Linked DNA regions of Zobellia nedashkovskayae. The protein of the gene in region 2 interacts with the protein of the main gene of each other region in a pairwise test. Links are inferred from orthologs where the notes say so. Each region holds a gene or a part of one and is shown on either strand. Other genes may lie near its edges.

Region 1 (16,366 bases), 1.3 Mb from region 2 along the record:
ATTCAATAAGTTAATGCTGTCATTAGTAACATCTACCTGTGCGTTTAAAATATCTAGCTTGGTATTCTGACCATATTCAAAAGAATATTCAGCTCTAGTAATACGGTCTGTAGAAATTGCAAGCGCCTCTTTAAATACATTTTCATTCTCGGTAAGTCTAGCTACTTCAAAATATATGCTGAATAACTGCAACAAGGTATTCTCTATAGTTTCCCTGGCCTGAAGCTCTGTAAGTTGATACTGCTCTTTTAGCCTTTTGTAATTATACAACCTACCTAAACCATCAAACAACGTATAATCCAGACTTAACCCTCCGTTGAACGACTGCGACTCCGCATGATCAATTTCTAGGTCTTCCCTAGGTGTCCCGTCCGTATTAAATTGGTCCGGGTAAGCAGTAGTACTGTTCAACTCACTATAATTGGCACCGGCCGTTCCTGTCAAACTAGGTAAATAACCTGAATTGAGCACCCCTTGATTGTTATCGGCAATTTTCACTTGATTACCAGCTACTTTTATTCCAAAGTTATTTTCTAAAGTCAAACGAACTGCCTCTTCTTTTGAAAGACGTTTTTCTTGCGCCGAAATCCCTACCGTGATAAAAAGAAAAATAAAGGCGGCTATAAATTGTTTAATCATTCCTATTCTGGTTTCTTTAGATTGGTGTTGGATGATGTATTGCCCGCTATTTCTGAATCTTTGACTACGTCATGAGCAGCACCGTTCAATACAAGCTTAGGTTTCTCTAGCATTTCACCCTCTTCCTTTTGCTCTTTTATGGCGCGTTCTACTTCTTCCTTGGTAATATCATTACCTGTTTTTAACCATTTAGTGGTCACTTTTATCCTATTACTGAATGCCAAGAATATAGGCAACAATAACAAGGTTAGAACTGTTGCAAAAGCAATTCCGTAGGCAATAGATATAGCCATAGGCTTTAAGAATTGCGCCTGTCTACTTCTTTCCAACAATAGCGGAGCTAAACCTGCAATAGTGGTTATGGACGTCAAAAATATAGCTCTAAAACGAGAACGGCCAGCCTCAAAAATAGCATCGTCAAATTTCATTCCGTCACGCAGGTTTCCATTGAACTTACTAATGAGAACCAGACCATCATTAACCATAATACCTATTAAGGCAATGATACCCAACATAGATAGAATGTTAACTGGGAAACCGTGAATCCAGTGACCCCAAGCAACCGCCGTTAAACTAAACGGCACCAACAAAATAAGTAACAATGGTTGACTGAAACTTCGGAATGTGAATGCGATGGTTATATAAATCAACAATAACACGGTTAATCCTACCACCTTTATAGAACTACTCATTTTGGCAGCCTCTCTGTTCTGACCCTCATAAGATGCGGTAACCGTAGGATATTTAGATTGAATTTCAGGCATTATCACTGTACGGATTTCACTCATGATATCCGTGGCACTTGTAGTTTTCTCATCCTTAATATCAGACGAAACTTGAATCTCACGTTGGCCCTCCAGGTGGTTTATAGCAACGTCTCCTCTTTCGATTATATAACTTGCTATTTCCTTAAAAGGAACTTTGTTTCCGTTTGGGGTTACAATACGCATTTCATCCAAATCCGTAATGGACGAACGGTTTTCTCTATCATACCTTACCCATACTTTAATTTCATCCTGACCTCTCTGAAAACGTTGCGCTTGAGAACCAAAAAATCCTGCTCTTACTTGATTCATTACCGTGCGAAGGTCTAACCCCAATAAATAGGCATTTTCTTTGAGCTCAAGTCTTATTTCCTTAATACCTGCTGGATCATTATCCGCTACATCTTTAAGTAACGCATTATTCTCTAATATTCCCTTAAGTTCCTTTTTTGCAGCTTTAAGTTCTGTAATATTATTTCCTAAAAGAGAAACTGAAACCGGACTACCACCAAAATTCCCTCCAGTACCGTAAATAAGGCTTTCTACACCAATTACCGGGCCCATCAACTCTTGAAGTCTATTGGTAACCATATCGGAACTGATAACATCAGGTCGCTCTTCACCCGGTAAAAGATTTATGTCTAACGAAGCCGCTGCACTACCTGGACCAATTCTTTTGATGGTATTTTCAAAAAGCTTTTTGCCAGTCCCTTTCAAGTACTTATCAGTAAGCTCTTGGTTTACAATGATAGATTTCTCTTCAATTAACGAGATTATAGAATCTGTTACTTTTTCATTAGTTCCATTAGGCATTAACAAATCAACAGAAACTCGGTCACTGGCAACCCGAGGAAAAAATGAAGTCCTAATAATCCCCCCACCTATTGATCCCAAAGTGAGAAAAAAGGCAACTATAAAAAAAGCGAACATTAGCACTTTATAACGTAATCCAAAACGTAAAGCAGGACTGTACGCTTTGTCTCGCATCCAAACCATAAAACGGTCTCCCATTTCGTTTATGACCCTTAATTTAGCAAAAGCTTTACCGATAGTTGTTTTAGGTTTCTTATCTATAGTCTTCAGAGCTTTTGAATGTGCCAAATGCGCTGGTAAAATAATTAGTGCCTCTACCAATGACACCACTAAAGTGAGAATTACAATAACGGACACCTCACTAAAAATATCACCTATTCTTCCATCTAAAAAGAGGAAAATCGAAAATGCCAACAAAGTGGTAATAATCGCCGAAACAATGGGAGGTATCACCTCCATAGTACCATCAATAGCAGCCTGTATCGGCGTTTTTCCTTTTTCGTAATGCTGATAAATATTCTCTGCAATTACAATACCATCATCCACCAGAATACCAATAACGATTATCATACCAAAAAGCGATAATACATTAATGGTTACATCAAAAAATCCTGCAAAAATAAACATCCCCAAAAAGGAAATAGGCAGACCAAAGGCTACCCAAAAGGCAAGACGTGTATTTAAAAACAGTGATAAAAATATAAGTACCAAAATCATACCCACAATGGCATTTTCGGTAAGCAATTGCGTACGTTGGTTAAGTGTGATACTACGGTCACTTACCACATGCAGCTGTATATTATTATGTCTGTGATTAAAATCTTCAATATAGTCTTTTACTTTTTCTGCGGAACCAAGAAGATCTTCAGTATTTGTACTCGTAATAGAAGCACTTACCGAAAGGTTACCATCATAGTAAGAAGCATTAGGTGATTCTTCAAAACGATCGCGGATGACCGCTACATCTTTTAATCGTATGGTACTACCGGAAGGATCAGCCCTAATAACCATATTAGACAACTCATCGCCATAATAAGACCTATTGTTAGCACGTATTAAATACTCTTCGGCATCGGTCTTAATATTACCTCCAGTAACCAATATGTTAGCATTGGCTACCGCCTGAGAAACTTCGCTGAAAGATATATCGTATGCCAGTAAATTATTTTCATTAACAGCTATCTCTATTTCTTCCAAGGGATAACCACTCATTTCTATTTGTGAAATACCTTCTATTGCACGAAGCTCGTTTTCTACTTGTCTGCCTATTTGTTTTAAAGTAGCAAGGGGTATATTCTCACCACTTACCGCAAAAGTTATAGTTTCTCGGACAACTTCTAATTTCGAAACGATCAACGGCTCCATTCCCGTTGGAAATGTAGGCACTCTATCTACCGCATTCTTGACTTCCAAAAGCATAAAGTCGATATCACGCCCTTTTTCGATTTCAACATTTATAACACCACTATTTTCCCTAGCAGTAGACGTAACCCTATCAACGCCTTCAAGACCTTTTAGGTTATCTTCAATCTGAAGTACAATACCTTCTTCTACCTCTTGCGGGGAAGCGCCTGGGTAAGTAATAGCAATTGTTATATTCTTAGAGTCCGTAAGCGGAAAATAGCTGGATTTTAAAGATAATGCTCCAAATATACCGAAAGCCATAAAAGCCAAAACAAAGACGTCTACCGCTACATGATACTTTATAAAATAAGAGATTATATTCCTCATTATTCGGCGGTTTTTATGTTGCTCTCATCAAAAACCTTGACCAGCATTCCAGCATAGGCACCTACCACTGGCTTAGAAACAATAGTAAGTCCGTCGGGTACATTTTTCAGTACCACCTTTCTATCAGAAAAATAAACCGGTTTTACGTCTATTATATCCAAAATGGTGTCACGTACAACAAAAATTTTATTATCCTCAAGTAAAAGGCCTCTGTCTATTTCAATGGCATCTTCTTCTTGCTTAGCATCTAAATTAGCCTCCAAATACATTCCTTCCCTAAGATTTTCGTCTGATACATCTATATAGGCCCTGATTGTCTGGGAAGCCAAATCAACACTCCCGTTTACACGCGCCACTTTTCCTGTATAAGTTTTAGTTCCGTTTAGATTTATTAACTCTACGTTTTCACCAACCTTTAACAGATCACTATATGCTTTACCAATGGCCACTTCCATTTCGTAAACATCTGTATTAATAAACTCACCAAGCTTTTGACCTGATCTTACTAATGTACCCTCTGTAACCAGAGCCTCTGTAAGAATACCACTAAACGGAGCTGAAATTCTATATTTTGACAACCGTTGTTCTAAATTCTTTACATCATAAAAATTGGATAGTATACCACGACCGGAAATAAAATACTTTTCCTTTTCATTAGTCATTTCAGGCAAGGCCGGAGTACTTTTCTCCATATCGAAGTCACTAAGATATTTTTGCCACTTTGGATATATCTCAGGATAATCTAGCCTTAAATCAGGCATTATGGACGTAATTAAATTGTAGAGGTTACTTTTAGCGGATTGAACACTGGCCGCATATTCCGATGCATCTATGCGAATAATAGTTTCGCCTGACTTATATGCCTGTCCAGCTTTAAAGAGTTTGTTACCCTTTCTGAAAACACCTTGAACTTCTGAGTATAATTCTACTCTTTGCTTTGCGCTTAGATTACCGTTTGCTGGAATGATAATAGGAACGTTTCCGTTTTTAACTGTATCTACAAAAACAGTTTTAATAACTTTTTCTGGTTTTGGTCTTAAGGTTTTCTTGCTTTTTACAATTGCCATTGCAGCAAATCCCGCGGCAATAATCAACAAAATACCAAGAACGGATAAGAGGATCTTACGTGTATTCATAAGTTAGGAGGGCATTTGGCCAGTTGGTTGGACTGCAAATCTATTTAATAGTTTAAGCGGCTTTAGTTAAATGTATCTTAAAACTACTTTTTTTGAAATTATCATAAAAAAAGGGATGCATATCTGCATCCCTTCAACCAAATTAACTAATAAATTATGGAAATCTATATTCTATTATTCGTCTTCAAATTTTGTGTCGGCCATTCTAGTTCTGCCGTACTCAACATTTTTGAAATCTATCTTATCTTCTTCTTTATCGTAGTCAAAAACCAAGAATTGCTTTTCGTTTAATGTATGAAGGCTTTTGAAAGAATCAAATTTGTTATTCTGAATCTGTAAAACCTCCAGACTGGCCAATTGACCAAACTCTTCTGGCACCTCACCACCTAATTGATTATTGGCTAGTACAAGTTCCTTTAATTTTGTTAGTCCACCTATTTCAGAAGGAATACTTCCTTCCAACGTGTTTTCAAAAAGACCTAAACTTTCTAACTGCGCTAAACCACCAACAGATTTTGGTATGTTTCCTTTTAAGCTGTTACTGGATAAGTTCAAAACTTTGAGATTTTTAATATCTCCTATACTTTCCGGAATACTTCCTGTAATGAAATTATTAAAAGCAGTAAGTTCCATTAAGCTTTTCATGTTCCCAAGCTCTTGCGGAAGCTCCCCTTTAATACGATTCATTTCAATCTTTAAAATACGAAGTTTAGAAAGTTCTGCTATTTCTTTAGGTAGCTCTCCTGTTATGCCATTAAAAGCTAAATTCAAGGATTCTAGCTTTTCCAGCCCACCAATACTACTTGGAATAACTCCTTGAAGATTATTATTGAAAAGATTGATTTCTACCACACGGTTATTTCTAATCGTAACACCCTCCCATGTACTAACATCGTCTGTTATATCCCAGGATCTTACCCATGAGTCACCATTTGTAGAATTATAAAGCGCCACTAGTGACTCCATCTCTTTGTTTGGAACTTCGGCCAAGACCGTATGCACCGTGATGCAAAAAAGCACTAAAAAACTAAATAGACTTTTCATACAATTGTTTATTTTTTTGGTTGACAGTTTGGGTTTATGCAATTCTTTGAGAATTACCCTACAAAAATAAGCCTAAATCCAGATGAAAAACAAAAAATATCGTTTAACTGCACTATATTGTTGTGAAAACCTAATAATCTGTTGTGAGTAAAAATTCACTACTATAGCTTACACAAAAAAACCATTAGTTTTCTAGTTCTAGGGTAATTTCTTCCCACTTAACCATCATTTGCTCCAACTGCTTTTTCTTCTTTTGATAACCATCAAAGAAGTTAGGAACCTCTATAGTTTTGTCGTAATCCATTAAGAGTTTATGATCTATATCAGCAATTTCCTTTTCCAGTCTAGAAATATCGGCCTCTACAGAGCTAAGTCTATTTTTTAGTGACTTTAACTTCTTCTGCTCTTTAAAATCTGTTGCGCTAGATTTTGGAACGGCGGTTTTCTTTTGTTGTTCCTGCTTTTTTTCGATTGCCCTAAAATCTTCAACTTTACGTTGATCTAAGTAATAATCTATATCACCTAAATATTCTTTAATGACCTTGTCTTTAAACTCATACACCTTATTGGTCAGCCCTTGAAGAAAATCCCTGTCGTGAGAAACAAGAACCAGCGTTCCATCAAAATTCTGTAATGCCTGCTTTAATACATTTTTAGATTGAATGTCCAAGTGGTTGGTTGGCTCATCCATAACCAATACGTTAAAAGGCTGTAAGAGCATTTTGGCAAGAGCTAAACGGTTTCGCTCACCACCGGAAAGTACCTTTACATATTTCTCTACCTCATCTCCTTTAAACAAAAAGGAACCTAGAATATCTCTTACCTTACTCCTGTTCTTCTCATTGGCAGCATCAATCATTGTATCTAAGATAGTTTTACTACCATCAAGATATTCAGCCTGGTTTTGGGCAAAATAACCAATCTGCACGTTGTGCCCCAGCTTCATTTTACCGCCATAGTCAAGATCACCTACCATGATTTTAGCCAATGTAGATTTCCCCTGGCCATTCTGCCCCACAAAAGCCGTCTTACTGTCTCGTTCCAAAAGTAGATTAACACCTTTCAAAACATCTTTTTCACCATAGCTTTTAGAAAGCTCATCTATTTCTGCTATTACTTTACCAGGAGTTATAGACACTGGAAAATGTAAATTCATTACCGCGTTATCATCCTGATCCACCTCAATCCTATCCATCTTATCTAATTTCTTGATAAGGGATTGCGCCATAGAGGCTTTGGAACTTTTGGCGCGGAACTTCTCAATCAAACGTTCTGCTTGTTGAATTTCCTTTTCTTGATTCTTTAGAGCATTCATTTGTTGCTCTTTTATTTCCCCCCTAAGAAGAAGAAACTGTGAATAAGGCTTACCGTAATCGTAGATACGGCCCAAAGAAATCTCTATGGTACGATTGGTAACATTATCCAAAAACATTTTATCGTGAGAAACAATTACAACTGCACCCGTATATCCTCTTAAAAACTGTTCCAACCAAATAATAGATTCAATATCTAAGTGGTTGGTTGGCTCATCCAGTAACAATACATCATTACTTTGCAGTAACAGTTTTGCTAATTCAATCCGCATTCGCCAACCGCCCGAAAATGTATCCGTTTTCTTATCAAAGTCTTCGCGGTTAAAACCAAGACCTAATAATATTTTTTCTGTTTCTCCTTGATAATTGTAACCACCCAGTATTTCATAATGATGGGTTATATCGCTCAAATCTACCATGAGTTGATGATAAATATCACTCTCATAATCCGTTCGCTCTGCTAATTGATGGTTTATATCATCTAATCTAAGCTCTAAAGCCTTTATTTCTACAAAAGCCTGATAAGCCTCTTCCAGTACGGTACGGCCTAAAACAAAATCTATATCCTGACGAAGAAAACCAATTTTAATGTTTTTCTCCATTGCAATTGTGCCCGAATCTATAGGCATGTCTTTGGAAAGCATTTTTAAAAGCGTTGACTTACCCGCTCCGTTTTTTCCGATTAGACCAACCCGATCACCACCATTCAAACGAAAGGATATTTCCTCAAAAAGATATTCTCCGCCAAAAGAAACGGAAAGGTTATGAATGTTCAACATACTTTAAAAAATTCTAGATTCAAATAGGCATCATGCCTAAAAGGTGGTTTACTGTTTGTGAAAAATAACAATATTTTGTAATGATCGTTACGTCCAAAGAAAAGTCAAAATTGTACTTTTACCTAAAGTTTTGCAAATGTTAAAAAAAGGAAACAAACTATACAGCATTTTAACAGGAAGTTGTCCCAAATGTCATGAAGAGAGCATGTATGAAGACAAAAACCCGTATCATTTGGGTAAAATATTCAATATGCACGAGCGCTGTTCTACCTGCGGAACTAAATATAAAATAGAACCCTCGTTTTTTTATGGCGCTATGTATGTTAGTTATGGTGTGGGAATTGCTTTTGCCGTGGCCGCATTTGTTATTAGCTTCTTATTTATTGGTGCCACATTGGTTCACTCATTTATAGCTATTGTGGTTACCATGATTGTTTTCATGCCCTTAATTGTGCGTCTTTCAAGAAACATCTGGATTAACTTTTTTATTCATTATGACCCAAAAGCCGCAGTTAAATATAAGGAAAAGCTTAGCGAAAAAATTTCTGAGTAAACCGGGCTATGTTTAATTCTGGATCTAATGATTCGTTGTTTTCAGCGTAGGCATATAATTGCTCTGACACTGAAGGACCTATTAATACCCCACGGGAACCAAAACCATTAAGCACATACAATTGTTTAAACTTAGGATGTCTGCCTACCAAAGGCTTCCTATCCGTTACAGTTGGCCTCACACCTGCCACCTGACCTACAACCGTAAACTCACACTTAAGTACAGTTCTCAATTTTGCCAAAAGACCTTCTTTTGCACTTTCTGTAGGCAAATTAGTTTTATCATGGTGTTCATAATTGGCACCCACGCGATATATATCATCTCCCTGAGGAATAACAAAAACGGAAGATTTTATGGCTCTTTCTTCTTTTAGTTCAGGAGCTTCAATAAAAAGATACTCTCCTTTGGAGCCTTGCATTGGCAAATAATTGAAAAAAGGATTGGTCTTCAATCCAAACCCCTCGGCAAAAACAATTTGCTTAGCAGAAAAGGAACCATAATCAACTCCATTTTCAGTAAGATGTAAATCATCAAAATCAAAAGTCTCCTCAGACAGCACGTCTTTTTCTTGAAGGTACTTTTTATAAGACAAAACCAGCTTTTTAGTATCAATCCTTCCGGTATGCATAACTTCTCCATATCCGAACGGAGCATCTATACTGCCATTCATATTTGGCTTAATCGTGGTATTTAAGAATACGTCCAAACCTTTTTTATCAGAAGCAACAAACCATTGATTTTGCTCCTCCACAGAATGAAACCGACGATAGACCGGAAGTGCATAATCTAACTTCACATCTAATTTACGCTCTAAATCCGCATAAAAGGACTTAGCTAGCTTAAGTTGTTCTTCTGCCTGCCAGGCCAATGTAAAACGTTTAAGGATAACAGGATTATACAACCCCCCTGCGACGATTGAAGAAGTTTGAGAAGCATCACTTACAACCTTAAAGGTTTTGTTGTTTTTTTCTAATTGTTCACAAAATGAAATACCTGCAAGACCAAGTCCTACGATTAAATAATCTACCATATAGCAAAGGTAGAAAATTGGCAAACAAAAAAACGCCCCGACAAAAATTGTCAGGGCGCTCAATACTATTTGAATTGGAATATTCTAGGGACTAGTAGGCCCACATGTCTTGTTCACGGTCTCTTATGACCTCTTGAATTCTACCGGCTTCTAACAACTGAAACAAGGCATTATCGGTAACATAATCATTTACCTTACGATCGCCATGAACGTTGTCTTCTCTATAGATTACACCATTAAATCTTCTTGCGTTTAACAACATATCAAAAGAGATAGGCTGTGCGGAGTTTCTCTGGTTGAAAACCTTAGCCTCGTGCAAAATCTGGCGTGCATCTGGGTACCATACCCAAAACAGCTCAACATTTGCATCACCTGGATTCATAGATTCATCATCGATAAAGTTAACGTCTGGTGCAACTGGAGCAATACCTAACAAACGATATTTTAATTCTCCTTGGCGTTTATCAAAATACCACATACCTTTTATACGGTATTCTTCGATATCTGCAGCAGAAAGGTCTCTCTTCATCACATACTCAGGAGAAAGTGCTTCACCTGCATTGATCTGTTCGTAACCATAATCTGTAGTATCTACCTTTTGCAACGTACTAGAAAGGTCGCTAAACTTACGCTTATCCGTAAAATAAGAATCTGCATAAACATCTTTTAGCTTACCGTTCTGAATGTTCTTCAAAAGAACATCGTACAATGACCTTCTATCTTTACCTATATCAATGGTGTCAGTAGGATAATATAAGGGAAAGTTTACCCTTTCATCTAAATCAATAACTTCCCAAACGGTCTTAGACCAAAGAATGTCACGATCATCTACATAACCATACTTGAGGGGAGCATCATTGTCCAAAGCTTTTTGAGCTTCGGTCTTAATGCCTATTTCCTCTGGCTTTTTGGCGTTCAAAATGTTCGCCTGAGCCATCATGGAAACTGGCAACAATGTTACTGCACCAATTACTAAAGCATTTTTCCAATTCATCTTTGTAATATTTTAAATTACCGAGCAATCAAAAGATTGCCCGGTTTTACTAGTTGTTATTAGTTTGTAATCTCCACTACAACCGGAGATACTTTCTTCAATTTATAACTCTTGTTATTTGTAATGTAAGCTTGGATATCAAATATCTGAACAGCATCACCTCTTTTAGCTCTCTTAAGGGCTGATTTGGCATTAGCGTTCAATCTACTTCCGTTAACACTTACAGTAGGCTGACCAGGAACTTTAAATTTGAAACCACTAACTTTTAGGTTCAAATCAAAATCAAAGTCTTCTAACATTGCGCCAATAGTAGCAATTTCCATGTTAGATCTTGGCATTTTAGTGCTACCTGTCTGCTTACTTACAGAACCTGAAGGTCTTGGGATATCCTTAATTCTAAATTCAGACTTAGAAGACACACCCTGACCATCTGGCAATGTACCAGAAGCTGTAATAGTAACCGTTCTACCTGTACCAGGATTCATAATGTACTTACTACCGCTTACAGATTTTAAACCTGGAGCACGAGCACTTACTTTGTTATTAGGTATACCTGGTATTGATATAGACATTGGGTTAGATACTCCACGATAAACAACGTTCATCTTATCAGCAGCAATTAAAGCAGCGTTAGGCTTGCTTATAGTTGCAAAACTGTTTTTTACTTCTACTGGAATCTCTTCTCCATCTTGCTTAAAGTACAATGTACCTTCTACAGTATGATCACCAGCAGAACCTGCTCCGATCAACATCTTAACACCACCAGCTTCTAATTTATAATCAGAACCTTCAGAAAGTTTTCTTCCGTCTAATGTTAATTCAGCTTTTACAGGAGTAGAAGAATTATCTGTTTTACTAATGATAATCTTACCATCATACTTCTCACCAGAGTAAAAAGCAGATTTACTAGCCTGCAATGATGTTGCGAAATTCTTAAGCGATACTTGGCTCGTTAATTCACCTTCCAACATTCTTTTAAGAGCGTCTTCTTCTGTAGCTTTTACGTCTGCTTGAAGCGCCGTAAGTTTTGCTAAAGAAGCTATTAAAGGGTAACCTTCATAGTGGTAATTGATCCAATCTTGCTTGCTACCATCTCTCTTTAATTCCTTACCGTTTTCATCACCGGTTGCGAAACGAGACTTTACAGATTCTTTCAAATCTTTTGGTACAATAGCCGCCACTTGTGTGCGGTAATCACTAATTCTACTCATGAATTCCTTTCCACCTTCCGATAGATTGTCTCCTTGAAAGAATTGCTGATCTAAGAAATCAGAATTATCCATTTTTGCATAGTCAGTAGCATCTTCTAAACCTTCTGTCATGCCATTTTTAAGGCCTTCTAGATAGTCATAATACTCTTGTGACATCTGCTTGATTTTCTCAGCATCTTTATAAAGCTTTCCGTATTTTTCGGAATCTTCTCCTGCTTTAGTTTCTAGACCACCTAAGAAAGCTAGGTTACTTTCTGTAGTCTTTTCGTTTGAAGTCTCCATCTTTTCGTTCATAATCCCGAAAGCTGCAAGTACTTCTTTGCTCATGTTTAGCGCCAGCATCGCGATGAAGATCAAATACATTAGATTGACCATCTTCTGACGTGGTGTTGCTTTTCCTCCTGCCATGTTTTTTTAATTAGGTTTGATTAATTAATTGATTTGGGGTTAACTAATCTCTAATTAGTTTCTAGTCATTGCGGTTAACATACCACCGTAAACTCCGTTTAAAGAAGAAAGGTTAGTAGATAAAGATGCCATTTGATCCTTAAGAGCAGATGCATTTTGTACAACTTCTTCATTAACTGAAGCTTGTTTACTAGCACTTTCTAATTGCACTTTATATAAGCTGTTCAAAGACTCCATTTGAGCTGCAGCTTGTACCATTTCATCAGAGTACTTTCTTGTAGACTCCATAGCGTCAACTGTTGGGGCAATACCCTTAGCTGCACCTTCGAAATTACGGATACTAGATCCAAGACTTTCCATTAAGCTAGCATCAACACCGGCTTCTTTTAATAAGTCGTCTAATTTACCAGACAATGAAGCTTCTGCTTCTTTAATTTCTTGAGCTTCGTTGCTTTTTGCAACTCCCATAGAAGCACCACCGGCTAATTCTGGATATACCAAAGACCAATCGTACTCGTCATCTACTGGCTCGAATGCACTAATTGCAAAAATAAGTGCTTCTGTAATAAGACCTATCGCGAGAAGAATACCACCGTTAAGCGGTCCAAGTTCCCAGTGAAGAATCTTAAACAAAGCACCAAGAATTACTACTGATGCTCCAAGGCCGTAGGCCATGTTGAATAATTTTTTTGTTGATTTTGACTGTGCCATAATTTAAGGTTTAATTTAAAAATTAATGTTAATAATAAAGATTTGGTTTACTGTTTGATTTGTTTATCGTCATCTTCTATGGCTAGAAGAATCTGATGGTGTATTTGTATTTGTGTATTTAAAACTTTTACTAAAGTAGTATTCCGACTTGATTTTTGAAATACTACTAATATTGTATTTTTATCTACTGGTTTTCCTGTACTGTAGGCAATACTTTTAGCCAGCTGTGTCATCTTTTAATCTACTCTACTCTTACTTTCTATTGAGTTGAATCTTCTTCACCCATGTAATCCTGAACGGTTCTAAAACCAATGTAACTACGGGCAGAATCTGCATATTCATAATCTCTTGTACTTACCTGCAAAAAGTAAGCCACATCTTTCCAAGAACCACCTCGTATTACTTTTCTAGCATTTGCCCCATCGCCACCGTTAGGGTTCATAGTAGAAACGAATTCGTAAGATGATGGATCATAACTAGAGTTTGTCCATTCAGACACGTTACCGGCCATGTTGTAAAGATTAAAGTCGTTTGGTTCATATGATTTGGCTTCTACAGTATATAAAGCTGCATCTGCTGCATAATCCCCCCTTTGCGGTTTAAAGTTTGCCATAAAGCAACCTGTATCGCTTATTACATAAGGTCCACCCCATGGGTAAGTTCCTCCTTCAATACCTCCTCTGGCAGCATACTCCCATTCAGCTTCTGTTGGTAACCTGAATTGGTTTACAAATTGCTTGCCTTTACTTTTTTGATCATCGTTCTTGAACTTTGTTCTCCAGTTACAGAAAGCTCTTGCCTGCTGCCAAGAAATACCGACTACTGGATATTCACTGTATGCATCATGCCAGAAATAATCATTATGCATTGGTTCATTGTACGAATATTCGAAATCACGAATCCAAACTGTTGTATCAGGATAGATTTCAAGTTCTTCTTGGCGGATAAAATCTTTTCTGCTTCCTGTTCTAGAACGTGCGGCAGCTTCAATATCCATCCAGCTATACTTGTACTTCAATTTTGTAACATCAACAGTACGCTGACCGTTATAAGACTCTTCTTCAGGAATATACAATGAATCCATAACCTCTGTATAGTACTCATCTGGATAATCCGAAATATCCCAAACAAGATCTTGGTCTTTATTCAATCCACGTCCTTCAAAACCAGTCTCGCCCATGCCGGCATAATTATCCAACATGTACTTGTCATAAGCCGAAAGTTTAGTCGTATCCGCATCTTTAAATGCATACTCGCCAATACCTTCATCCTCTGGCCCAAGACCTAATTCGTCTGCCAATATGGCCAATTTTGTTCTAGTTATGGAATCTTGCACCCATTCTACGAACTGGCGATACTCGCTATTCGTAATCTCAGTGTCATCCATGTAGAACGATCTGACCGTTACGGTCTTTGTTGGCGCGTTCAGAGTTTTTGCTTGGTCCTCTTCGGATTTTCCCATGATAAAGGATCCTCTTGGAATGAGTTCCATCCCATGAGGTTTCTCAGGATACCACTTCTTTCCTTGGACCCCAACTAGCTCTCCCTTTGTCTTTGATCCGCAACTGCTGAGCAAAAAAACAAACGCTATAGATGATAACAATAGCTTTTTCATACTTTAGGTTAAATTTCGATTCTGGTTATAAACTGCAAATACTATGATTTAATTCTACACTCTAAAACTGTGATTTAATCAAATTATTGTATCGATAGCAATTATACTATATATTTTTTTTACTCAATTAAAACCTTTTTTATAGGCCTTGAACCACCGCTCAGGAATGTTTTGGTCGCACGCTTCCAAATAGTCCTTTTTAGTGCATGGTAATAACGCCGATGAATTTGATTTAGTATGCGGCGTTAGTATAGAAGGCACCTCTACCCACCACCTATCTGTTAGGTGACTCTTGTGAAAGGTAAGCTCTTCGGTATCTGTGGGTACAATATACTTTGTAAAGTTTTCACTACTCTCAAAAGGCGATTCGTTTCTTCTAAAATTGTAACCTTCGATGAAATACCAAATTATCTGGGCCATCAGCTGGCACGATTGATTGGTATTTTCCATTTCATAGATGCCAAAAATACTCACTTTATCACTAATTCCCGAATATCTTGCTATGGCACATATCTCTCTTCCAGTAAATCCGTTGGGAGAAAAATCATTAGATAATCCAATTTCACTAGCTCTAACTGCTCGAGCATCCATACTTATCATATGTGCATTACGCAGGACTGGTTCGGCTAAAGAAATATCAGAACCCAGCTCACCTAAACGGTAGGCATCAAAAAAGAGGCGCTCCATTAGGTCTATTTCTTCTTGCGCATTAAAATAGCTTTGATACCCTATATTAGAGAAATTGAATAGATTATTGGGCTTATCAGTAATAATCTTGCTCATGTATGAATGTGATGAGATAAGCTCATCATCCATACCAAAGTCAAACCTACTGTCTACCGCAACCAAATTCACCAAGTCTACAATACCGTCAAACGAACGGTAGGCAGGATACGTAATATCTTGAGTTGCACCTATTATAATGGGAATTATTTTCTTTTCAAGAAGTGCCGAGAGTGTATTCTTTACTACAAAATAAGTGTCTTCTACTGTTGCCCCCTCCTCAATATCGCCCATATCGGCCAATTTTGAATTCCAGTTTCCTAGCAATAGCTTATAAAGCTGAATACGAATTGCTGAAACATCTAGCTTTTCCGTCTTCTTTTCAAAAGCGTTTCTAGACTCTTTTACCCCCAAAAGGGCAATGGAAACATTTTCCAGATCAGGAAGACCATCTCTTTTGTTATGTATTCTTGTATGCTTACCCAAAGATTGGGCGGCAAATAGTTCACAGTGAGCCATTACTTTGTCTTCTACTGGAACTAAAAAATCAAATGCCATTTATTCTTAAAGATTATTTATGTTTAAATCATAGAGACGCATATGATGCGCCTCTATTTTCTATCTTATAAAACTATTAATTCATAACCAATACGCACGTACTTAGGACTTTTACTTTTTTGCTTTTGGCTTCGCCTTAGCCTTGGGCTTCGCTTTTGCCTTAGTTTTTTTCTTTGGAGTTTTTTGCTCGATGAGCTTTTTAGCTTCGTCCAAAGATATTTTTGTTGCATCTACAGATTTCGCAATCTCTACCTTAATCTTACCTTTTAAGATATTGTGACGGCCCCACCTAGCTTTTTCGATACGAATACCTTCATCTGGCCAGTTCTGAACAACTTTATCAA
Region 2 (12,128 bases):
GCCTTATAATTCAACTAAAACGGAAAGAGGCAACTCCCAATATTGAACTAGCCATTACTATTCTTGAAAAATCTTTTGAACAGTTTACAAAAAAGCATTACAAGAAACTTATTCAGAAATACAATATTTCAGAAGAACAGTTAAGAGATGCTATCTCTGAAATTGAAAAATTAAACCCAAAACCAGGTGGCTCTTATTCTGGAAACAACCGTGTAGTAGAGCATGTAGTTCCTGATTTTTCCATTCGCATTGTAGATGGAGAATTAGAACTTACCTTAAATGGAAGAAATGCTCCAGAATTGCATGTATCTAGAGAATACAACAACATGCTAAAAGGGTATAAGGACGCTAAGAAAAAATCAAAATCACAGAAAGATACCGTACTTTTTATTAAGCAGAAACTAGATGCTGCAAAATGGTTTATAGACGCTATTAGACAGCGGCAACAGACCTTGTTCATTACAATGAACTCCATTATGCATTACCAATCCGAGTACTTTCTTACCGGTGACGAACGCAATCTTCGCCCAATGATCCTAAAAGACATTGCAGACGAGATTCAGATGGATGTTTCAACGGTATCGCGAGTTGCCAATAGCAAATATGTTGACACTCCTTACGGTACCAAATTAATCAAGGAATTCTTCTCAGAATCGATGAAAAACGACCAAGGTGAGGATGTCTCAACAAAAGAAATCAAGAAGATTCTTGAAACAGTGATTGGCGAAGAGTCCAAGAAAAAGCCACTTACAGACGATAAATTAGCAGCTATACTTAAAGAAAAAGGATATCCCATAGCACGAAGAACTGTCGCAAAATACAGAGAACAACTAGACATTCCCGTTGCAAGATTGCGCAAACAAATTTAATGAAGGTTTTTCTAAAGGTTATATCCTATATTTTCCACCCTTTGTTCATCCCGATAGCAGGCACTCTAGCCTACTTTCTAATTACACCAAAATATAGTCCTTTAGCCATTCAAGGCACCACTATTTTACCTACTTTCATCCTTACCGTAATCATTCCAATAATTGCTTATTTTATACTAAGAAATTTAGGCATGGCGCAAAGTATTTTTATGTCCACGGTAAAGGAACGCAGATACCCGTTATATATTCATATTATATTACTCCTATTTGTTATCTATAAAGTTATACCAAATTCAAATACTGTTGAGCTACATTTCTACTTTATTGGCCTGATCATATCGGCATTAACAACATTATTACTGTTAATCTTGAAGTTCAAAGTGAGCATTCACGTTATGGGCATGGGAAGTCTTCTCATGTTTTTAGTAGCAATGAGTATTCACTTTGAAGTGAACATAACTCTAGGTTTAAGTATTTTTACTTTACTAACGGGACTTGTAGCCACTTCCAGATTGTACTTGAAATCACATACACCAATTGAAGTTGTCCTTGGCCTCTTCATTGGTCTTCTCTCCCAATTACTTACCGTCCGTTTCTGGTTGTAGATAGTTCTTTTGCCAAGATTAAACTACAAAATATAAAAAATGAGTCCAATTCTAAGGGCTTTCGCATTCAGGCTTTCCGACCCGACCACAACATTATCATTAAAAAGGCTAGTTAACGAATAATACGCATGAAGATTAAAAGTATTATACCCAAAATTTAAGGTCAATCCATATTGAAAACTTCTAATGTCTTCATTATAAAATGATACTTTTCCTGAATCAGTAGGCACCAGCTTTGATCGCCCTCCAAATACGTAACCCAATTTCATTCCGGCGTATAATCTCCAAAATTTATACTCAGATGCCGTAGAGTTTCTCCAACGCAATTCAAAAGGAACCTCTAGCATATGTGTTTCTACCTTATTCCTATTGAAATCATCATCTTCAAGAATACTATATAAATTACCGGAGGATGTCTCCTCTGCCATAAGATTGGAGTAATAAGAATATACACCGTAACCTACACCAATACCCATAGCGGTAGTCCGGCTTTGATTTAATGGAATATCTTTTATAAAACCTGCCTGTAGACCATAGGAAAGATTACGTTGGCTTACACCCTCGGGTTGATTTAGAAGAAAGTTATAAGTGATTCCAATATAGAACTGATCCTCTAAGTACTTGGAGTCAACATTCGTTGAATCAATACCAGACTGAGCAACTGCACCTGTACAGCACAAAAAAAGTAATCCACATAAATAACGCATCATAAAGTCAAAATTAAGCAAATAAAAAGCGCCTCGGAAAAAATTCCGAGGCGCTTGTACTTACAAGTTTAAGAACTACTACTGCAAGTTATTGAAAGCATCACCATCATAAGTCGTATAATTGACTTTAAGTGCATTTACTTCTCTTAACTGCAACTTAATATCGGATATCAATCCCATATTCGCATTCCTATCTACTTTTAAAGCTGTAGTCAAAACGTTTTGAATTTCCTGCGGCTTCTTTGCTCTTTCAGATAAAATGTAATCACCAACTTCGTTAGGAGATGAAAATTTGTCATTCAATTGAATTCTAGCTTCTTCTCCAAATTGAGCTTTATACTGTGAAGTTGGTTGCCCAACATAAATGTATATAACCCTATCCTTCTTTTCCAATTTCTTGGTCTCACTAGCATTTGGCAAAGTATTCTCTACTTTCAAAGAGCTATCTTTCATAACCGTTACGGTCATAAAGAAGAATAAAAGCATAAATACAATATCAGGTAACGATGCAGTGTTCACAGCTGGTAAACCGGCATCCTTTTTCTTTGCAAACTTTGACATATTATATTCTGTTTTAGCTCTTATTAATTACTTGTACCTGTCTCAGCTTCTGACAACTTCTGTGGAAACAACTCTTGAATCCGCTTAACCTTTTCTTTGAGATCCTCTTTTCTACTAGGTTCGGTCTCAGGATTAAGATATTCTGCTTCCATATCAGTAAAGTTTCTCTTATACAAACGCTGTGCTTCACGATTTCTAAGGTCGTTGTAAGCACCTACCAATTCATTCTGAACTGTAATATAAGTACTATACTTTGTTTCACGATCGTTCTTCAAAGATATAATAGCCTTTGCTGGATTGTCAGATGACTCGGACAGTCTTTTACCTTTACAGTAGCTACAGTAATCTGCAGAACCTGATGGGGCTCCTCCGTTATCCAAGAAAGCCATAGCCTTCTCTCGTAACTTTTTGATATCGATAAGCTCGTCTTCAACTAACAACTGACCATTACGGTTAATATTAACCGTAAATATATTCTTCTGCTTAATAACTGGCGGTTCTTCCGTAGGCGGCTCAATAGGTGGCAACATACGATCTAAACCTGCATCAGTCTCAATGGTCGTTGTGACCAAGAAAAATATAAGTAGCAAGAATGCTATGTCTGCCATTGATCCGGCGTTTACCTCTGCTGGTCCTCCTCTTCTAGACATAATTTAGTTCTTTATTTATTTAATCATTTTTTTCACACCACCCGCAAGCATAGCTCCTACAGCTACAAGAGTCAATATGAAAAATACATTTAGACCAGCACCGATTTTCTTAATTTCAGATTCATCGGTTTCTATGCCTCTTTTTGCCATTTCTTCGATACTAACATCTGTACCGCTAGCCATAACAAAACCAATTCCGACAACTAAAAGAAAACCAACTAGTATAAAAAGACTTTTCTTTAAATTCGCAGGATTTGACAAAAGGTTCTTGAGGGCAAACGCCACACTAAAAACTACAGCTACGCCTAAAAGCAACCATGTAATAGCGAACATTGCATTAAGAGCCCCATTATTGGCTGCCTCAGCAGCCGGCATTTCAGCCTCTGGAAGCATGAACCACAAGGCAGCGCCTATTAAGCCCACAACAACCAAAATAATCTTTACAATTTTGTGCATAATTTAAGGTATTATGTGTGCGACTTATTTTTTGTGATCCACCAACATATCTATCAAAACGATAGAAGAGTCTTCCATATCATTAACAATGCTATCAATTTTAGCAATGATGTAATTATAAAAGATTTGAAGGATAATAGCAGTAATAAGACCAAATACAGTTGTTAATAATGCAACCTGGATATCACCTGCAATAAGAGATGCACTAAGGTTACCAACAGCACTAATCTTTTGGAAGGCCTGAATCATACCAATTACCGTACCCATGAAACCAAGCATAGGCGCAACAGCAATAAATAAGCCTAACCAAGAAACGTTCTTCTCTAATTGACCCATTTGAACACCACCATAAGCTACAACAGCTTTCTCAGCAGATTCGATACTTTCTCCTGCTCTATCCAAACCTTGATAGTATATAGAAGCAACAGGACCTTTTGTATTTCTACAAACTTCTTTAGCAGCTTCAACACCACCCGAGGCCAATGCATCTTCTACTTGTTGTTTTAGCTTACCAGTATTAGTGGTTGCCATGTTTAAATAAATAATTCTTTCAATTGCAACTGCCAAACCAAGAATCAAACACAAAAGAACAATACCCATAAAGCCGGCACCACCTTGTATAAACATTTCTTTCAACATCTGTGTAAAACCTACTTCGGCTTCAGCAGGTGCATCTTGCATCATTGTTGCTGTAGTTGCCATTGCGTTAACAGTATTTGTACTCATTACAAACAACCCGCCCACGGCTAGGATAGAGGATAATTTTTTCATTTGTTCAAACTTAAATTAGTTATTTAATAGGGTTAAAGATAAAAAAAAATCACAATAAAAAAAGTAAAACTTCGTTGCATCGGAGAAGTGGGGCCCAAATAGGGGTCATGACATCGAAACGGGCTGTTACACCAGTGCCTCTGCCTGACATAATCAAGCACAGACTTCTATTTTGCATATAAAAACTAAACTTACAAATATTTCCAGTCTAAACTAATTAATACTGAAAAATCTTTTTGTTCTGCAGAGAGGAAGGGATTCGAACCCTCGATACACTTTTGGTGTATACACACTTTCCAGGCGTGCGCCTTCGACCACTCGGCCACCTCTCTAAATTTCACTTATCCTTTAGTTTAAACAATAAACTAACTAAACAAGATCACCTTTTTTACGGGGTGGCCAAATAACAAAAAAAATGTTAGTTGATGAAATTAAAACTGCTAATTTTCTTGAATTTCACCACGTAGTGAAGTCTCAAATATACTTTTAAACAATTTGACCGAAACATTATTACCCAGAAGATACATTAACTTAGCAACAGCAGCCTCAGTCGTAATGTCTTTACCATTAATTACTTGCAATTCTTCTAACTGCTTACTGGTTTCATAGCGACCCATAGAAACGCTGCCTCCTGAACATTGCGTAACATTAATAATATGAATGTTATTTTCTTTTGCCTTTCTGAGAATATTGATCATCCAAGGCTCATTTGGAGCATTTCCTGCACCATATGTTTCCAAAATAAGTCCTTTTAAACCCGGAATACTGACTACACCTTGCAAAACAGCCGGACCAATACCGGGAAACAACTTCAGGATAGCCACATTGGTATCCATATGTTTATGTGCTTTGAACTTTTTACGCTTCACATAAGGTAACAAATATTCTTCACTAACCTTTAAGTATACCCCAGACTCTATTAATTCAGGATAATTAAGTGAGGCAAATGCCTGAAAGTGCTCCGCATTAATTTTTGTAGTACGATTGGCACGATACAATTTATACTCAAAATAGAGGCCTACCTCTTGCACCACAGGTTTTTTATTATGCTGCAAAGCAGCAATCTGAATTGAGGTAATAAGATTTTCCTTTGCATCTGTTCGCAAATCCCCAATAGGCAATTGAGAACCGGTAAAAATAACGGGTTTCCCTAAATTTTCTAGCATAAAACTTAAAGCAGATGCCGTATAACTCATTGTATCACTGCCATGTAATACAACAAAACCATCATGAGTATCATAATTTTCTTCAATAATAGTTGCTATTTCAGCCCAATGCGCAGGATTCATATTAGACGAATCTATTGGCACATCAAAAGAAACCGAATTAATATGACAATCCAACAGCTTAAGCTCCGGTATATTTTTAAGCAGTTTATCAAAATTAAAAGCCTTTAACGCGCCAGATTCATAATCTTTGACCATACCTATAGTACCGCCGGTATATATTAAAAGGATGCTACTTTTATCTGTCAAACCTAGAATGTTTAATTTTTTACTAAAATAATTGAGTGCAACTGAGCGTTTTTAAATTCCAAATACTTTCTTTGAATTCATCGTAGTGTAATCCGCTACAGCCTCAGCAGAAATATCATAAATATCTGCAAGTTTCTCTGCAACATTTACAAGATATGCACTTTCATTTCGTTTTCCACGGTAAGGAACTGGTGCTAAATAAGGTGAATCCGTCTCAAGAACAATATTTTCTATTGGAATTTCCGCTAAGAATTTATCTATTTTTCCATTCTTAAATGTAACAACACCCCCAATACCAAGTTTCATGTTATAAGATATCGCTTTTTTTGCTTGTTCAACATCACCAGTGAAACAATGAAAAATACCGAACAAATCGGCTCCCTTTTCACTTTCCAAAACCTCAAATACTTCATCAAAAGCATCACGACAATGAATAACTATAGGTAATTTGTACTTTTTAGCCAACTGTATCTGCGCACGAAAGGCTTCCTGCTGCTCTTTCAAAAAAGTTTTGTCCCAATATAGATCAATGCCAATTTCACCTACAGCATAAAATTTTCGCTGCTCAAGCATCTCTTTTACATGCCTCAATTCCTCTTTATAATTTTCTTTTACATGCGTAGGATGCAAGCCCATCATTAAAAAAATATTGTCCCGAAAAGACTTCTCTAAATCAAACATAGATTCCGTATAAGTTGAATCTATAGCTGGAATGAAAAACCGCTTAACACCAAGAGCTATTGCCCTCTCAATGGCCGCTGCCCTATCTTCATCAAAGGCTTCACTGTATAAATGGGTATGGGTATCTGTTAATATCATGCTGCAAAAATAGCCTTATCTTTGATAAAAAGAATACATGTCTTCTCTGAAAAAATTTCTTTGGAAAAAAAAATATACCCAAATCCCCCTAAAACTTACTCAAACAGATCATTTTGAAATATCAGCCAAAATAAATGGTGTTCCCGGACGATTTATTTTAGATACCGGAGCATCTAACACCTGTATCGGAATTGATAAAATAGAGCAATTTGGACTGGCTTCAGAAGTTTCAGAAATAAAAGCTGCTGGAGCGGGAGCCACTGACATGGAAACTTTAATATCCACGAAAAACAAGATTAAAATTGGCAATTGGAAGAAGAAAAAATTGAAAATCGTACTTTTTGACCTTGTTCACGTAAATCAAGCCCTTACCGCTCATAATACTTTGCCAGTTGACGGCATCATAGGCGCCGATGTATTAAAAAAAGCAAAAGCAGTTATTGACTATGACAAGTATTGCGTTTACCTTAAAATGTAGTTCCTGCAGAACTCCAAAGGTCGTATCCTATTAATATACCCCATAAAAAAGCCCCAAAGATTTTAGTGCAACTACGCTAAAAATCTTTGGGGCCGTATTTTAAAGAGTTGTAATTCTACATCTCTAAAGCTCTTTTTACATTACCATCCATCAATAATTCTTCTGGATTTTCTAATGCTTCTTTTATAGCTACCAAGAACCCTACTGATTCCTTACCATCAATAATACGGTGATCATAAGACACGGCCACATACATAATAGGCGCAATAGCGATAGCTCCATCTCTAGCGATGGGTCTTTCTACTATATTGTGCATGCCTAAAATAGCACTTTGAGGTGGGTTGATAATTGGTGTGGATAACATAGACCCAAAAACACCTCCATTGGTGATCGTAAATGTACCTCCGGTCATTTCATCAACAGTAATCTCACCTTCACGAGCACGAATAGCTAATCTCTTCACCTCTGCTTCAACACCTCTGAAAGTTAAGTTTTCTGCATTTCTAATAACAGGTACCATTAATCCTTTTGGTCCAGAAACGGCAATACTGATATCACAGAAATCATAAGAAATCATTTCCTTACCATCTATCATAGAATTCACTGATGGATACATTTCTAATGCACGCACTACAGCTCTAGTAAAAAAAGACATGAAACCTAAACCAACACCGTGCTTAGCTTTAAAATCTTCTTTATACTTATTTCTAAGTTCAAAAATAGCCGACATATCAACTTCGTTAAAAGTCGTAAGCATAGCAGTTTCATTCTTAGCGGATACCAAACGCTCTGCAACTTTTCTACGCAACATAGATAGTTTTGAACGGGACTCCCCTCTATTTCCTCCTGTAGGTGTACCCATTGAAGGAACAGCAGTTACAGCATCGTTTTTAGTGATTCTACCATCTTTTCCACTTCCTTTTACAGCAGAAGAATCGATGCCTTTTTCACTTAATATTTTTTTAGCAGCAGGAGAAGCTACACCAGAAGCGTAAGTTTCTTTAGCCTGAACAGGTTGTGGTGCTTTAGCCTCTTCTTTCTTAGGCTCACTTTTCTTCTGTTCCGCCACATCTTTTTCAGCACTGTCACCAGCCGGTTTAGCTGCGTCAGTATCAATCAAACAAACTACGGCACCAACGGCAACAGCATCACCTACCTCAGCTTTCAATGTAATTATTCCGCTTTCCTCAGCAGGAAGTTCTAATGTAGCCTTATCTGAATCTACCTCGGCAATGGCCTGGTCTTTTTCAACGTAATCACCATCCTCAACCAACCAATCCGCAATTTCTACTTCGGTGATAGATTCGCCCGGAGATGGGACTTTCATTTCTAATATCATGCTATACTTATTTGCTGTGTTATCTTAACTATTTGAACAACCAATCCTTAACCTTTACTTGGTTTAGGCATTGGTTTTGACATATTATCCTTACTCTTATCGAATACATAATCGATTACTTGTTGATGTCTATTTTTTGAACGAACAGAACTACCGGCAGCTGGAGAAGCATAGAACCTTCTTGAAACTACTCTAAATTTATTCGCATCACTAAAATGCATCATCATATGACTCCAAGCACCCATATTTCTTGGTTCTTCTTGAGCCCAGACCAAATCGTCGGCCTTTTTATATTTTGCAATAACTGCTTTCATCTTTTCAGAAGGAACCGGGAACAATTGCTCTACACGAACCAAGGCCACATCATCTCTTTTCTGTTCTTCTTTTACCGCTAGCAAATCATAATAAAATTTACCTGTACAGAATACAACAGATTTTACTTTGCTTACCGTAACAGAAGTATCATCAATAACTTCTTGAAAACCTCCCGACGCTAATTCATCTACCGTAGACATCGCTTTTGGATGTCTTAATAAACTTTTTGGCGTGAAAATAATTAGTGGCTTTCTAAAATTTACTTTCATTTGCCTTCTAAGAATATGGAACATCTGCGCTGGCGTAGAAACATCGGCAATATACATATTGTCTCTTGCACAAAGCTGTAAGTATCTCTCCATACGAGCAGAAGAATGTTCTGCTCCTTGTCCTTCATAACCATGTGGAAGTAACATCACCAAACCGTTTTGTAATTTCCATTTATCCTCAGCAGCCGAAATATACTGATCAATCATAATTTGGGCACCATTACTAAAATCACCAAACTGTGCTTCCCAAATCGTTAATGTATTAGGACTGGCCATGGCATAACCATAATCAAAACCTACTACACCATACTCAGACAATAATGAGTTATATATCTGAAATTTAGCTTGCTTATCACTAATATGATTTAACAAGATTACTTCTTCTTCACTTTCTTCAACCTTCATTACGGCATGTCTGTGAGAAAACGTACCACGCTCCACATCTTGACCTGACATACGAACCGCATAACCTTCTTGCAATAATGTACCATAGGCCAACAATTCACCCATAGCCCAGTCTAACTTATCAGACTCGAAGAACATTTTCTTGCGATCTCTTATCAGCTTATCAACCTTACGCAAGAACTTTTTATCTTTTGGAAGCTCCGTAATGACCTTGGCAATTTTGGTAAGTTCTTTTTTATCGAAAGTGGTATCTACTTTCTCCATCATTTCCCACTCACGAACGTTGGCAAAGCCTTTCCATTCATCCGCCATAAAAGGAGTTATCTCCGTTTTATCTTCTTTACGAGAATCTACCAATTCTTCTTCCAAAGAAGCCTTGTACTCTTCTTCTAACCCTTTTACATAGTCTTTTTCAATAACTCCTTCTGCCAACAATTTCTCCGCATAAATATCACGCGGATTTTGATGTTTAGCTATGGCCTTATACAATTTTGGTTGCGTAAAGCGAGGCTCATCACCTTCGTTATGACCATATTTTCTATACCCCAATAAATCGATAAATACATCTCTATTGAAACGCATACGATACTCCAAGGCAAAAAGCGACGCATGTACTACAGCTTCTGCATCATCAGAATTTACGTGTAATACCGGACTCAAAGTTACTTTCCCAACATCTGTACAATAAGTAGATGTACGAGCATCTAAATAATTTGTAGTAAAACCAATTTGGTTATTTACCACTATATGTATAGTTCCATTTGTTTTATAGCCATCAAGATTAGCCATTTGAACCAATTCATATATAAGACCTTGACCAGCAATAGCCGCATCACCATGTACAACTATAGGTAGTACTTTTGAAAAATCATCAGGAAAATGGGCGTCCTGCTTAGCACGAGCTATACCTTCTACTACCGCACCAACCGTTTCTAAGTGAGAAGGGTTAGGAGCAATATTCATTTTTATTTTTTTACCATTATCGGTTTTACGATCAGACGTCCAACCTAAATGATATTTTACATCACCATCAAAAATCTCTTGTTCATAATCCTTCCCGTCAAACTCGCTAAAGATATCCTTTGCCGCTTTTCCAAAAATATTAGTAAGCACATTAAGTCTCCCTCTATGTGCCATACCCATGACAAACTGCTCCACGCCTAGCTCGGCAGCACGCTCTACAACAGCATCTAACGCAGGTATTAGTGATTCGTTTCCTTCTAATGAAAATCTTTTCTGACCCACATATTTAGTATGCAAAAAGCCTTCAAACGAAACCGCTTGATTTAACTTTCTAAGAATACGCCTTTTATGTTCAGCGTCAAATTTAGGGTGGTTAGCATTAACGTTTAACCAATCCTGAATCCATTGTATGCGTTCCGGTTTACGGATGTACATATATTCAACACCAATAGCATCGCAATAAGCGTGTTGCAAATGGTCTATAATTTCTTTTAAAGTACACACCCCAATGCCAACAACTTCGCCTGCATTAAAAACAGTACTTAGGTCTCCTTGTGAAAGTCCAAAATTTTCAATATCCAATGATGGCTCGTATTTTCTACGTTCGCGAACTGGGTTTGTTTTTGTAAACAAATGACCTCTGCTACGGTAACCATCAATAAGCCGAATAACCTGAAACTCCTTTTGGAGTGACTCTGGCATCTGCTGACCCATAGAATTTTGAGTGCCGTTTTGAGCTACGAAACCCTCAACATCTAACTCATCAAGAGCGGTCTCGGTTCCGAAATCATAACCTTGAAAAAAGGCTCGCCAACTAGGCTCTACACTATCGGGGTTAATAAGATATTTGTCGTATAACTCTGAAAAAAAAGAGGTATGAGCGGTATTTAGAAAAGAATATTTATCCATAGAAAATTCTCTGTCATGCAAATAAATGGGTACAAAAATACAATAATTCCCATTTGTGGGACGTATCTTAGTACGCAATATTGAAAAAATAAAGATAATGATTAAAAAACTTTATAAGTTCTCCAAAAGCACTTTTTTAGTGTTATTTCTTATCGTTTTCGCATTAAATTGTTCCGCACAAAACACTTCTACCCCCTCCGATTTTTGGAATAAGGTACGGTTTGGCGGAGGACTAGGCTTTGGACTCAACAATGGAGGTTTTAATGCTTCAGTGTCACCTAGTGCTATCTATCAATTTAGTGAGCAATTTTCAAGTGGTGTAAGTCTTACTTTTAATTATGCCAAATATGACGACAGTAAACGTTATGCCTATGGCGGAAGCATTATTTCGCTCTACAACCCCATACATTTTTTACAAATTTCTGCAGAATTAGAACAATTACGCATCAATCAAACTCTTGGTTTCAATGATTTATCTACAATTGAAGATAATTATTGGTCGCCCGCTCTATTCTTAGGATTAGGGTATACAGATCG

What was found.
Region 1: the proteins of IWB64_RS03205 (region 2) and IWB64_RS08635 interact in binary tests that used the Escherichia coli proteins (3 or more experiments, as listed by UniProt). The link is inferred for Zobellia nedashkovskayae from one-to-one orthologs.

What each region holds. Positions count from the first base shown.
Region 1 is NZ_JADDXR010000002.1:2,042,617-2,058,982, reverse strand. Bases 5,766-8,687 are described here. They hold IWB64_RS08635 (ABC-F family ATP-binding cassette domain-containing protein), read right to left. Parts: upstream 8,220-8,687; coding sequence 6,312-8,219; downstream 5,766-6,311. Other genes in these bases: IWB64_RS08630 (DUF983 domain-containing protein), read left to right, coding at 8,356-8,687; IWB64_RS08640 (leucine-rich repeat domain-containing protein), read right to left, coding at 5,766-6,127. Outside these bases: IWB64_RS08655 (TolC family protein), read right to left, coding at 1-639; IWB64_RS08650 (efflux RND transporter permease subunit), read right to left, coding at 642-3,947; IWB64_RS08645 (efflux RND transporter periplasmic adaptor subunit), read right to left, coding at 3,947-5,083; more of IWB64_RS08640, read right to left, coding at 5,258-5,765; more of IWB64_RS08630, read left to right, coding at 8,688-8,772; IWB64_RS08625 (NAD(P)/FAD-dependent oxidoreductase), read right to left, coding at 8,750-9,802; porN (type IX secretion system ring subunit PorN/GldN), read right to left, coding at 9,894-10,796; porM (type IX secretion system motor protein PorM/GldM), read right to left, coding at 10,856-12,415; porL (type IX secretion system motor protein PorL/GldL), read right to left, coding at 12,470-13,126; porK (T9SS ring complex lipoprotein PorK/GldK), read right to left, coding at 13,386-14,741; IWB64_RS08600 (formimidoylglutamase), read right to left, coding at 14,865-16,022; topA (type I DNA topoisomerase), read right to left, coding at 16,134-16,366. UniProt on the Escherichia coli protein: Genetic data indicate it may be involved in ribosome assembly or function.
Region 2 is NZ_JADDXR010000002.1:739,167-751,294, forward strand. What follows is about bases 8,578-11,961. They hold IWB64_RS03205 (2-oxoglutarate dehydrogenase E1 component), read right to left. Parts: upstream 11,592-11,961; coding sequence 8,778-11,591; downstream 8,578-8,777. Other genes in these bases: odhB (2-oxoglutarate dehydrogenase complex dihydrolipoyllysine-residue succinyltransferase), read right to left, coding at 8,578-8,730; IWB64_RS03210 (alpha-ketoglutarate decarboxylase), read left to right, coding at 11,689-11,961. Also shown: rpoN (RNA polymerase factor sigma-54), read left to right, coding at 1-869; IWB64_RS03150 (phosphatase PAP2 family protein), read left to right, coding at 869-1,474; IWB64_RS03155 (porin family protein), read right to left, coding at 1,498-2,184; IWB64_RS03160 (ExbD/TolR family protein), read right to left, coding at 2,260-2,742; IWB64_RS03165 (ExbD/TolR family protein), read right to left, coding at 2,766-3,392; IWB64_RS03170 (hypothetical protein), read right to left, coding at 3,408-3,848; IWB64_RS03175 (MotA/TolQ/ExbB proton channel family protein), read right to left, coding at 3,873-4,619; IWB64_RS03185 (asparaginase), read right to left, coding at 5,060-6,094; IWB64_RS03190 (TatD family hydrolase), read right to left, coding at 6,146-6,913; IWB64_RS03195 (retropepsin-like aspartic protease family protein), read left to right, coding at 6,951-7,391; more of odhB, read right to left, coding at 7,507-8,577; more of IWB64_RS03210, read left to right, coding at 11,962-12,128. UniProt on the Escherichia coli protein: E1 component of the 2-oxoglutarate dehydrogenase (OGDH) complex which catalyzes the decarboxylation of 2-oxoglutarate, the first step in the conversion of 2-oxoglutarate to succinyl-CoA and CO(2).